2 regions of the Streptomyces sp. NPDC045287 genome follow, and region 1 is predicted to be linked to the other one. Evidence: riboswitches for the same ligand, from Rfam matches in the RefSeq annotation. Region 1 holds a riboswitch; the other holds the start of a gene.

Evidence for each region. A riboswitch is a leader RNA that binds a small molecule or an ion and turns the genes downstream of it on or off. The one in region 1 is predicted to bind glycine.
Region 2: linked by a shared signal. The riboswitch ahead of gcvT (glycine cleavage system aminomethyltransferase GcvT) and the one ahead of gcvP (aminomethyl-transferring glycine dehydrogenase) in region 1 are both predicted to bind glycine.

Annotation. Positions count from the first base shown of each region.
Region 1 covers NZ_JBWKJG010000012.1:257,428-263,085, forward strand. The annotation lists gene AC07D6_RS21345 (hypothetical protein) at 1-285, shown strand, start outside; gene AC07D6_RS21350 (DUF5999 family protein) at 598-804, shown strand; gene gcvP (aminomethyl-transferring glycine dehydrogenase) at 926-3,811, opposite strand; glycine riboswitch at 3,994-4,092, opposite strand; gene AC07D6_RS21360 (PRC-barrel domain-containing protein) at 4,176-4,571, shown strand; gene AC07D6_RS21365 (DNA polymerase IV) at 4,499-5,658, opposite strand, start outside.
Region 2 covers NZ_JBWKJG010000004.1:72,162-77,819, forward strand. The annotation lists gene AC07D6_RS08635 (enhanced serine sensitivity protein SseB C-terminal domain-containing protein) at 1-369, opposite strand, end outside; gene AC07D6_RS08640 (enhanced serine sensitivity protein SseB) at 423-1,202, opposite strand; gene AC07D6_RS08645 (AAA family ATPase) at 1,287-1,940, opposite strand; glycine riboswitch at 2,089-2,186, shown strand; gene gcvT (glycine cleavage system aminomethyltransferase GcvT) at 2,347-3,462, shown strand; gene gcvH (glycine cleavage system protein GcvH) at 3,559-3,933, shown strand; gene glyA (serine hydroxymethyltransferase) at 3,968-5,227, shown strand; gene AC07D6_RS08665 (L-serine ammonia-lyase) at 5,400-5,658, shown strand, end outside.

The DNA of each region.
Region 1 (5,658 bases):
TACCTCACCTCCACGGAACGGGCGCTGCGTCAGGCCGAGTTGTCCGGGGCTCCCTGGCAGCCGCGCCTGCTGTCGGTGCCCGAGCTGTACATGCTGACGCTGTGGCTGCACGGCGACCCGGACGCCGACCCCGCCGACGGCGCGCCCGACCCGGCGGACGTGTTGATCCCGCTGGCCCCCGCGCCGCCCGGGATCGCCGCGCACCGCCCGCACCGCGTCGCGGACCTGCTGCCGCGGCTCGCCGTACGTCTCGCGCCGCCGCCGCTGCTCGGCTCGTCGGCCTGACGCGACGTCACACACCGCACGGCCCGGTGCTCCGCGCCCCAGGGGGCGCGGAGCACCGTCGCGCACGCCCCCTGACCCGACCGGACTAGTCCGCTGCGGCCCTCAGAACCACCCGAAGGGACAGGGGGGTTGCGCCGAACCATCCGCACGGGTGATACGTCCTTCACCAGTAGGAAGCGCTGCCGTGAAATCCCTGCGGAAACGGAGCCGTGGGGCAACACTGGAAACGGACCGACCGGAAGACGGGGGGCGGCCATGAACACCGCATCGAGCCGCAGAGCAGACTCCACACCGCAGCGAAAGAACCCAGCCATGTGCCAGCACCAGCCACCCTGCCCGACCGCAGACTCCGCCGACCGGGAGGCCGCCCGCATCGTGGCGCACCACCCGGAGCAGGGCTGGAGCCTGCTGTGCAACGGCGTCCTGCTCTTCGAGGACACGGGTGAGCTGCTGCCCAACGGGCAGATCATCGCACCGCACCGGCCCCTGACCGCGGCGCGGATCGCGAGAGCCGCCTAGCCAGGACGACCGCGTCCGTACGGCTGTACGTCCGTACGGAGCACGGTACGACGGCGAGGGGCCGGTGCGGAGGTGATCGCCTCCGCACCGGCCCCGACGCCTACCGCGTCCGCCGCCCGCCTCAGGCGTCGTACTCGTCGAGCGGCGGGCAGGAGCAGACCAGGTTGCGGTCGCCGAAGGCGCCGTCGATCCGGCGCACCGGCGGCCAGTACTTGTCCGCGGCCGAGACGCCGGCCGGGAAGACGGCCTCCTCGCGGCTGTAGGCGTGGTCCCACTCGCCGCCGAGCGCGGCCGCCGTGTGCGGGGCGTTGCGCAGCGGGTTGTCGTCGGCCGGCCAGACACCCGACGCGACCTTCTCGATCTCGCCGCGGATCGCGATCATCGTGTCGCAGAACCGGTCGAGCTCCGCCAGGTCCTCGCTCTCGGTCGGCTCGATCATCAGCGTGCCGGCGACCGGGAAGGACATGGTCGGCGCGTGGAATCCGTAGTCGATCAGGCGCTTGGCGATGTCGTCGACGCTGACGCCGGTCTCCTTCGACAGCGGCCGCAGGTCGATGATGCACTCGTGCGCGACCAGGCCGCCCGGGCCGGTGTACAGGACCGGGAAGTACGGCTCCAGGCGCTTGGCGATGTAGTTCGCCGCGAGGACGGCGACCTGCGTGGCGCGCTTGAGGCCCTCGCCGCCCATGAGCCGTACGTACGCCCAGGAGATCGGCAGGATGCCGGCCGAGCCCCACGGCGCCGCCGAGATCGGGCCGACGCCGGTCTCCGGGCCGGCGGCCGGCTGGAGCGGGTGGTTGGGCAGGTACGGGGCGAGGTGGGAGCGGACCGCGACCGGGCCGACGCCGGGGCCGCCGCCGCCGTGCGGGATGCAGAACGTCTTGTGCAGGTTCAGGTGCGACACGTCGCCGCCGAACTCGCCGGGCTTCGCCAGGCCGACGAGCGCGTTGAGGTTGGCACCGTCGACGTACACCTGGCCGCCGGCCTCGTGGACCTGGGCGCAGATGTCGGCGACGTGCTCCTCGAAGACGCCGTGCGTCGACGGGTACGTGATCATCAGCACGGCGAGCTCGTCGCGGTACTGCTCGATCTTGGCGCGCAGGTCCGCGACGTCGATCTCGCCGTCGTCGGCGGTCTTGACGACGACGACCTTCATGCCGGCCATGACGGCGGACGCGGCGTTGGTGCCGTGCGCGGAGGACGGGATGAGGCAGACCGTGCGCTGCGCGTCGCCGTTGGCGCGGTGGTAGGCGCGGACGGCGAGGAGGCCCGCGAGCTCGCCCTGCGAACCGGCGTTGGGCTGGATCGACACCTTGTCGTAGCCGGTGACCTCGGCGAGGCGGTCCTCCAGCTCGTGGATGAGGCTGAGGTAGCCCTCGGCCTGCTCCGCCGGGGCGAAGGGGTGCATCTGGCCGAACTCGGGCCAGGTGACCGGCTCCATCTCGGTGGTCGCGTTCAGCTTCATCGTGCAGGAGCCGAGCGGGATCATGCCGCGGTCCAGCGCGTAGTCGCGGTCGGCGAGCCTGCGCAGGTAGCGCAGCATCGCGGTCTCGGAGCGGTGCGCGTGGAAGACCGGGTGGGTGAGGTACGCGTCGGTGCGCAGCAGCGCCTCGGGCAGCGCGTCGGCGGTCTCGGCGTCCAGGGCCTCGATGTCGCCGCTCACGCCGAAGGCGGCCCACACGGTGGAGATCCGGTCGCGGCTGGTGGTCTCGTCGCAGGCGACCGAGACGTGGTCGGCGTCGACGAGGCGGATGTTGACGCCGCCCTCGCGGGCCGCGGCGACGACCTCGGCGGCCTTGCCGGGCACGCGCGCGGTGACGGTGTCGAAGAAGCCGCCGTGGACCACCTCGACGCCGCCGGCGCGCAGGCCGGCCGCGAGGATCGCCGCGTACCGGTGGGTGCGCCGGGCGATCTCCTTCAGGCCGTCGGGACCGTGGTAGACCGCGTACATGCCGGCCATGACGGCGAGGAGCACCTGGGCGGTGCAGATGTTGCTGGTGGCCTTCTCGCGGCGGATGTGCTGCTCACGGGTCTGGAGCGCGAGGCGGTACGCCCTGTTCCCGTCGGCGTCGACGGAGACGCCGACGAGGCGGCCGGGCAGGCTGCGGGCGAACGTGTCGCGGACGGCCATGTAGCCGGCGTGCGGTCCGCCGAAGCCCATCGGGACGCCGAACCGCTGGGTGGTGCCGACGGCGATGTCCGCGCCCAGCTCACCGGGCGAGGCCAGCAGGGTCAGCGCCAGCAGGTCGGCGGCGACGGTGACGACGGCGCCCAGCTCGTGGGCGGCGTCGATCAGCGGCTTGATGTCGCGGACGGCGCCGGAGGCTCCCGGGTACTGGATCAGGACGCCGAAGACGCCGCGCTCGGCCGCCTCGGCGGGGATGCCGTCGCTCAGGTCGGCGACGACGACCTCGACGCCGGTTGGCTCGGCGCGGGTCTCGATGACGGCGATCGTCTGCGGCAGGGCGTCGGCGTCGACCAGGAAGACGCCGTTCTTGACCTTGCCGACGCGCCGGGCCAGGGACATGGCCTCCGCGGCGGCGGTGCCCTCGTCGAGGAGGGACGCGCCGGAGGTGGGCAGACCGGTCAGGTCGGCGACCATGGTCTGGAAGTTGAGCAACGCCTCCAGGCGGCCCTGCGAGATCTCCGGCTGGTACGGCGTGTACGCCGTGTACCAGGCCGGGTTCTCCATGACGTTGCGGAGGATGACCGGCGGCGTGAACGTGCCGTAGTAGCCGAGGCCGATCATCGGGGCCAGGACCTGGTTGCGGTCCGCCAGGGAACGCAGTTCGGCGAGGACCTCGGCCTCGGTGCGGGCCTCGGGCAGGCCGAGCGCCTCGGCGCTCTTGATCGCGTCCGGCACCGCGGCCGCCGTGAGCTCGTCGAGCGAGCCGTAGCCGACCTGCGCGAGCATCTTGGCGCGCGCCCCGGAGTCGGGGCCGATGTGGCGCTGCTCGAAGGGGGTGCCCCGCTCGAGTTGGGAGAGCGGAATGCGGTTGGCGGTCATGTACGGGGGCCTCCTGGTCATAGCGACCTGCGAGGGGCACCTCGGCGCGGGTGCCCGGACGGCCTCCCCCTCTGTCATCTCAACCTGAGAGCTTCGCCGCGCACCCCGGTGAGGGGTGGCACGGCTTTCACCGTCGGTGAGGGCGGGTGCCGTCCGACGCCCGCCCTGCTTTCCAGAGTGACCTCGTCCGTGCGGTACAGGGGCCTGAGAGATTCCGGGGAGGATTTGCTCCTTCGGCGCCTCCGGACGGTTTCTCCGGAGGACTCTCCCGCACGGGGTCAGCAGCCATGACCAGCCTACCAGCGAGGTTCCAGGCCGATCCCTCGAGTGGCCGAGGTCACCGTTGTGCCCTTTCGTAGGGGTGATGGACCCGTTGCGACCGGCTGGAGGAACTGTGCAAACCGACATCGACCCGCGCGGCCTGATGGGGCGCAAGGTGTTCGACCGCGACGGCCGCAAGGTCGGCACGGTGGACGAGGTGTACCTGGACGACGCGACGGGCGTCCCCGAATGGGCGGCCGTACGGAGGGGCCTCTTCGGGCGCGACGCGTTCGTCCCGCTGGAGCCGAGCGAGCTGGCCGACGACGGCCTGCACGTCCCGTACGAGAAGGCCCTCATCAAGGACGCCCCGGGCTTCGGGGTGGGCCGGCACCTCTCGCCGGAGCAGGAGCTGCGGCTGTACCGGCACTACGGCCTGGCCCTGCCGGCCGCGCCGTCCCCGGGCAGGCACTCCGGCACGCCGGCGGACGGGGGCGGCTGACCGCCGCCCGGCACCAGCGGCAGCGGATCGCCCGGCTCCAGCTCCGGGTCGTCCGTCCGGAACGTCCGCACCCTGCCGGGCGCCGACCCCGGCTCCTCGAACCGCACGGTGACCCGGCCGAGCCCGCTGCCCTGCACCCACCCGGGCCCGTACGCGGTGTGCCGCACATCCGCCCCGGCGAGCCACCGCCGCTCCCCCGGCACCGGCTCCCCGCCGTCGACGGCACCCCCACCCGGCCCGGCGTCCGGCGGCGGCTCCTCCGGCCCGGCCGCGGCCTCCCCCGCGGACAGCGGCGGCACCCCGTCGGAGGCGCCGGGCACGGCCGGGGGCCCGTCGACCGCCGCCTGGGCGAACAGGTCCTCCTGCGTGAAGTCGGCCAGCCCGCTGACCCCGACGCCGAGCAGCCGCACCCCGCCCGTCGTGTCGACGGCGTCGAGCAGCCGGGCGGCGGCCTCCCGCACCACCACGGGGTCGTCGGTCGGGCCGCGCAGCGTCTCGGAGCGGGTCAGCGTCGAGAAGTCGTACCGCCGCACCTTCAGCACCACCGTGCGCCCCGAGCGGCCGGCGGCCCGCAGCCGGCGCACGCACCGCTCGGCGAGCCGCTCCACCTCCCACCGCACCCGCACCCGGTCGTGCAGGTCCACGTCGAAGGTGTCCTCCACGGAGATCGACTTGGCGTCCCGCTCCGCCACCACGGGCCGGTCGTCGCGGCCGAGCGCCATCGCGTACAGCGACGTCCCGTGCGCCCTGCCCAGGAGCCGTACGAGCTCGTCCTCACCGGCCTCCGCCAGGTCGGCGACCGTCGTCATCCCGGCCCGCCGCAGGTGCTCCTCGGTCGCCGGCCCGACACCGGGCAGCGTCCGCACGCCCATCGGCGCCAGCAGCGCCCGCTCCGTCCCCGGCTCGATGAGCACGAGGCCGTCCGGCTTGGCCTCCTCCGAGGCGATCTTCGCCAGCATCTTGGAGCCCGCCAGCCCCACCGACCCCGTCAGCCCCGTCACGGCGCGGATGTCCCGGCGCAGTCGCTCCCCGACCGCCCGCGCCGCCGCCCCCTCGCACGCGGCTCCCCCGGCCTCCAGGTCGACGA
Region 2 (5,658 bases), on a different contig from region 1:
GGGGGCGTGCGGGTTGAGCCAGATGCCCCACCGGTCGGGGTAGAGGGCGCGGGCCACGTCGCGGACGGCGACGACCTCGTGGGCGCGGTTCCAGCCGGAGGCGGCGAGCTCCTGGGCGGAGGTGACGCACGGGGCGTAGCCGAGGCCGTCGACCTCCATGTTCCCGTACTGGGCGTCGGGGGAGCCGGCCTGGCCGTGCCAGAGCAGCATCCACACCTGGCTCCCGGCGAGGGCGTGGAGCAGCGCCTCGTAGGCGTCGTAGCGCCCGGGGGAGACCTGCCGCAGCATGTGCTCGACCTCTCCGTGAGGTCCCGGCTGCGCTCCACCAGGGGACGCCCCACTGCCCGCCGCGGTGCCTGACGCGCTCACCTGATCCCGCCCCTCGTTCGCAGACTTCCGGTCCAGCTTAAGGGCGCGCCCGGTCAGGAGCCGTGTTCGCGGCGGTAGAAGGGGCGCACCTTCTCGAGCATCCAGTCGCCGACGGGGTCCCGGGCGACGTCGAGGAGGACCAGGTTGACCGGCCACGGCACGGGGACGGCGCCCAGGGCCCGGCCGAGGGCGTCCATGGGGGCGGCGCGGTCGGCGTCCTCCCAGGAGGAGAGCTGGACGCCGACGAAGAGGGTGGGCGGCTCGCCCTCGATGCTGGCCAGGGCGCGCCGGGCGGTGAGGACCACCCCGGTCGCGCCGAACTCGGCGCTCGCGGCGGAGAGGAAGTCGACGGGGTCGTCCTGCCAGTCCGGCTCGAACAGCCGGACGCGGGCGCCGGAGGCCGGCCCTTCGAGGGGGCCGCGACCGGTGCGGCACAGCTCGGCGACGGCGGGCGGCGGGAGGGGCGCGCCGACGGTGCCGCCGGGGTTGAGGGCGAGGCCGAGCTGCGGCGGCAGGCCGCGGGCGAACTCGACGGCGGGGGCGACGGCGTACGCCATGTGGCCGCCGGCGCAGGCGCGGAACTGGCTCTCGGAGGTGAACACCGGGACGTACGGCAGGCCGTCGAGCTCCAGCGTGGGCAGGTCGAGGCCGGGGGCGCCGGGGCCGGCGCCGTCCGGGGAGCCGCCCCTGGGCAGGGGCACCCAGACGAGGCTGCGGCCGAGGACCTCGACGATGCGGGCGCCGGAGGCGCTCTGGCCGAGGGAGGCGGACAGGACCTCCTCCAGTTCGTTGGAGGGCCATGCGGTGTCGACTGCGGCGGGTGCGGTGTCCACGGTGTCCCCTGCGTCCTTCCCCGGTTCTTCCGGTGCGTGCCGCAGCACCCTAGCGCGGGCGGGGGACGGGCCGGCGCCGGCGGATCAGAGGAAGCGGATGCGGGCCAGGGCCGTGGCCGCCGCGCGGTCGAGGAGGACGGCGGAGCCGCAGCCGCCGGGCAGGACGCCCCGCTCGGCGTCGCGGACGAGCCGGCCGACGGCTCTGCGGTGCCGGGCGAAGGCGTACGCGGAGACGCCCCTCCCCCGCTCCCGCTGGCCCTCGCGGGCGGTGTCGGGGTCGACGTCGAGGAGCAGCAGGTGCAGCGTGCCGCCCCGGCGGCGGGCCTCGCGGGCGAGCCAGCGGCGCACCCAGGACTGCGTGCCGCAGTCGTGGACGACGACGCCGTGGCCGGAGCGCAGCCGGGCCCGCAGGCCGGCGTAGTGGGCGGCGCGGACGAGGGGCCGGTAGAGGGCGTACGGCAGGAGGCGCGGCACGCGGCCCTCCCAGCGCTCGCGGGTGTCCTGGGAGTCGACGGCGCGGCCGGGGGCGATCCGCCGGATGAGAGTGGACTTGCCGCTGCCGGGCAGACCGGAGACGACGACCACGTCGGCCTCGGCGAAGGCCAGCTCGCGCGGGACCCGCCCGCCGCGGGCGCGGAGGTCGCGCAGGACCGGGAGCGCGGCCGTGCGGGCGGGCAGCGCCGGCGGCGCCGGCACCCCCGCGGTCGTGGCGTACGCGCCGGACCGCTGCGACATCATGGCCCCTCCCGAGCTCGGCTCCCCCCAGCCTGCCCAAGAAGTGTAAAGAAACAGTAATGGGACACAAGCGATTTGCCGACAAGCCGAGGTTTTCCTCTCCGGGCCCCCGTGCAATGATGTGCGCGCCGACAACCGCATACAGGCCGCTCGAATCCGTGCGGGAGAGTCCCGGGCCGGCGACGGCCCGGGCGCCGAAGGAGCAAGTCCCTCCCTTGAATCTCTCAGGCCCCGCACCGCACGGATGAGGCAGATCTGAAAAGCGAGCCGCTCCCCGCACCGCCGGGGCGGGCTCCACCCAAGGTGCAAGCCGCGCCCCCGGAAGGGGTCACGGCGAACCTCTCAGGTTCCGATGACAGATGGGGAGGACCGTCCTCGCCACCCATGCCCCGGACCTGGGAGCCCTTCCATGAGCACTTCCCCCCGCCGCACGGCCCTCGATGCGCTGCATCGCGCGCTGGGCGCCACCATGACCGACTTCGCCGGCTGGGACATGCCGCTGCGGTACGGCAGCGAGCGCGACGAGCACACCGCCGTCCGCACCCGGGCCGGTCTGTTCGACCTCTCCCACATGGGTGAGATCACCGTCACCGGCGCGCAGGCGGCGGACCTCCTCGACTACGCCCTGGTCGGCGACATCGGCGGTGTCGGCGTGGGCCGCGCCCGCTACACGATGATCTGCCGGGAGGACGGCGGCATCCTCGACGACCTGATCGTGTACCGGCTCCAGGAGCACACGTACATGGTCGTCGCCAACGCCTCCAACGCCCAGGTGGTGCTGGACGCGCTGACCGGGCGCGCGGCCGGCTTCGACGCCGAGGTCCGCGACGACCGCGACGCGTACGCGCTGATCGCCGTCCAGGGCCCGGAGTCCCCCGGCGTCCTGAAGTCGCTCACCGACGCGGACCTGGACGGCCTGAAGTACTACGCGGGCCTGCCCGGCACGGTCGCCGGCGTCCCGGCGCTGATCGCCCGGACCGGCTACACCGGCGAGGACGGCTTCGAGCTGTTCGTGGCGCCCGAGCACGCCGAGGGGCTGTGGAAGGCGCTGACCGGGGCGGGCGAGGGCGTCGGGCTGATCCCGTGCGGCCTGTCCTGCCGGGACACGCTGCGCCTGGAGGCGGGCATGCCGCTGTACGGGCACGAGCTGACGACCGGGCTGACCCCCTTCGACGCGGGTCTGGGTCGGGTCGTGAAGTTCGAGAAGGCCGGCGACTTCGTGGGCCGCGCCGCGCTGGAGGAGGCCGCCGCGCGCGCCGCGACCGCGCCGCCGCGCAAGCTGGTCGGCCTGGTCGCCGAGGGCCGCCGCGTGCCGCGCGCCGGGATGGCCGTGGTCGCCGACGGCCGGGTGGTCGGCGAGGTCACCTCGGGCGCCCCGTCGCCGACCCTGGGCAAGCCGATCGCCATGGCGTACGTGGACGCGGAGCACGCCGCGCCGGGCACGCCCGGCGTGGGCGTCGACGTCCGCGGCACCCACGAGCCGTACGAAGTCGTGGCGCTGCCGTTCTACAAGCGTCGGAAGTGACACGCTCGCGAGCGGTCCGCCCGCGGCGCCGGACGTGATCCCGCACACCCCTCCCCCGTTCACCACCACGCACGCCCGTACAGGAGAATTCAGACCATGAGCAACCCCCAGCAGCTGCGCTACAGCAAGGAGCACGAGTGGCTGTCGCCCGCCGAGGACGGCGTCGCGACGGTCGGCATCACGGAGCACGCGGCGAACGCCCTGGGCGACGTCGTGTACGTCCAGCTTCCGGAGGTCGGCGCCACCGTCACCGCGGGCGAGACCTGCGGCGAGCTGGAGTCCACCAAGTCCGTCAGCGACCTGTACTCGCCGGTCACCGGCGAGGTCGTCGAGGCGAACCAGGCGGTCGTGGACGACCCCTCCCTGGTGAACAGCGCGCCGTTCGAGGACGGCTGGCTGTTCAAGGTGCGCGTCGCCCAGGAGCCGGAGGACCTGCTCTCCGCCGACGAGTACACCGAGTTCGCCGGCTGACCAGCCCGACACCCACACCCGTAGGGACCGCGTGATGTCGCTTCTGAACACCCCCCTCCACGAGCTGGACCCGGACGTCGCCGCCGCCGTCGACGCCGAGCTCCGCCGCCAGCAGAACACCCTGGAGATGATCGCCTCGGAGAACTTCGCTCCGGTCGCGGTCATGGAGGCCCAGGGCTCCGTCCTCACCAACAAGTACGCCGAGGGCTACCCCGGCCGCCGGTACTACGGCGGCTGCGAGCACGTCGACGTGGTCGAGCAGATCGCCATCGACCGCATCAAGGCGCTGTTCGGTGCCGAGCACGCCAACGTGCAGCCGCACTCCGGCGCGCAGGCCAACGCCGCGGCGATGTTCGCCCTGCTGCAGCCGGGTGACACGATCATGGGTCTGAACCTCGCCCACGGCGGGCACCTGACCCACGGCATGAAGATCAACTTCTCCGGCAAGCTCTACAACGTCGTCGCGTACCACGTCGACGACGCGACGGGCCAGGTCGACATGGCCGAGGTCGAGCGCCTCGCCAAGGAGTCCAAGCCGAAGCTGATCGTCGCCGGCTGGTCCGCGTACCCGCGCCAGCTCGACTTCGCGGCGTTCCGCCGGATCGCCGACGAGGTCGGCGCCTACCTGATGGTCGACATGGCCCACTTCGCGGGCCTCGTCGCGGCCGGGCTCCACCCGAACCCGGTGCCGCACGCCCACGTGGTCACCACGACCACCCACAAGACGCTGGGCGGCCCGCGCGGCGGCGTCATCCTGTCGACCGCCGAGCTCGCCAAGAAGATCAACTCCGCGGTCTTCCCCGGTCAGCAGGGCGGCCCGCTGGAGCACGTCATCGCGGCGAAGGCGGTCTCCTTCAAGGTCGCGGCCAGCGAGGAGTTCAAGGAGCGCCAGCAGCGCACCCTGGAGGGCGCGAAGATCCTCGCGGAGCGCCTGGTCCGCGCCGACGTCGCCGAGGCGGGCGTCTCCGTCCTGTCCGGCGGCACGGACGTGCACCTCGTCCTGGTCGACCTGCGCAACAGCGAGCTCGACGGCCAGCAGGCCGAGGACCGCCTCCACGGGATCGGCATCACGGTCAACCGGAACGCCATCCCGAACGACCCGCGGCCCCCGATGGTCACCTCGGGCCTGCGCATCGGCACCCCGGCGCTGGCCACGCGGGGCTTCGGGACCGAGGACTTCACCGAGGTCGCCGACATCATCGCCGAGGCGCTGAAGCCGTCGTACGACGCGGAGGCGCTGAAGGCCCGGGTCACGGCCCTCGCGGCCAAGCACCCGCTTTACCCCGGCCTGTAGGCATACCCGGCGCCCTGTCGGCGTTAGGTACGTTACAGACCACATTGCGGGGCACCGCGCACACTGGAGACGAGTGGGTGCGGTGCCCCGTCCCATGTCCACCGCACCACCCCAGCCCCTCCCTGCACCACCCACCGGCAGACAGCGGCGTCTACCACCAAGGAGTCCTCCCGTGGCCATCTCGGTCTTCGACCTGTTCTCGATCGGCATCGGGCCGTCCAGCTCCCACACGGTCGGCCCCATGCGGGCGGCCCGGATGTTCGCGCGCCGCCTGAAGAACGAGGGGCTGCTCGCCTCCACGGCCTCGGTGCGGTGCGAGCTGTACGGCTCGCTGGGCGCGACCGGCCACGGCCACGGCACGCCCAAGGCCGTCCTGCTGGGCCTGGAGGGGGACTCGCCCCGCACGGTCGACGTGGAGACCGCCGACGACC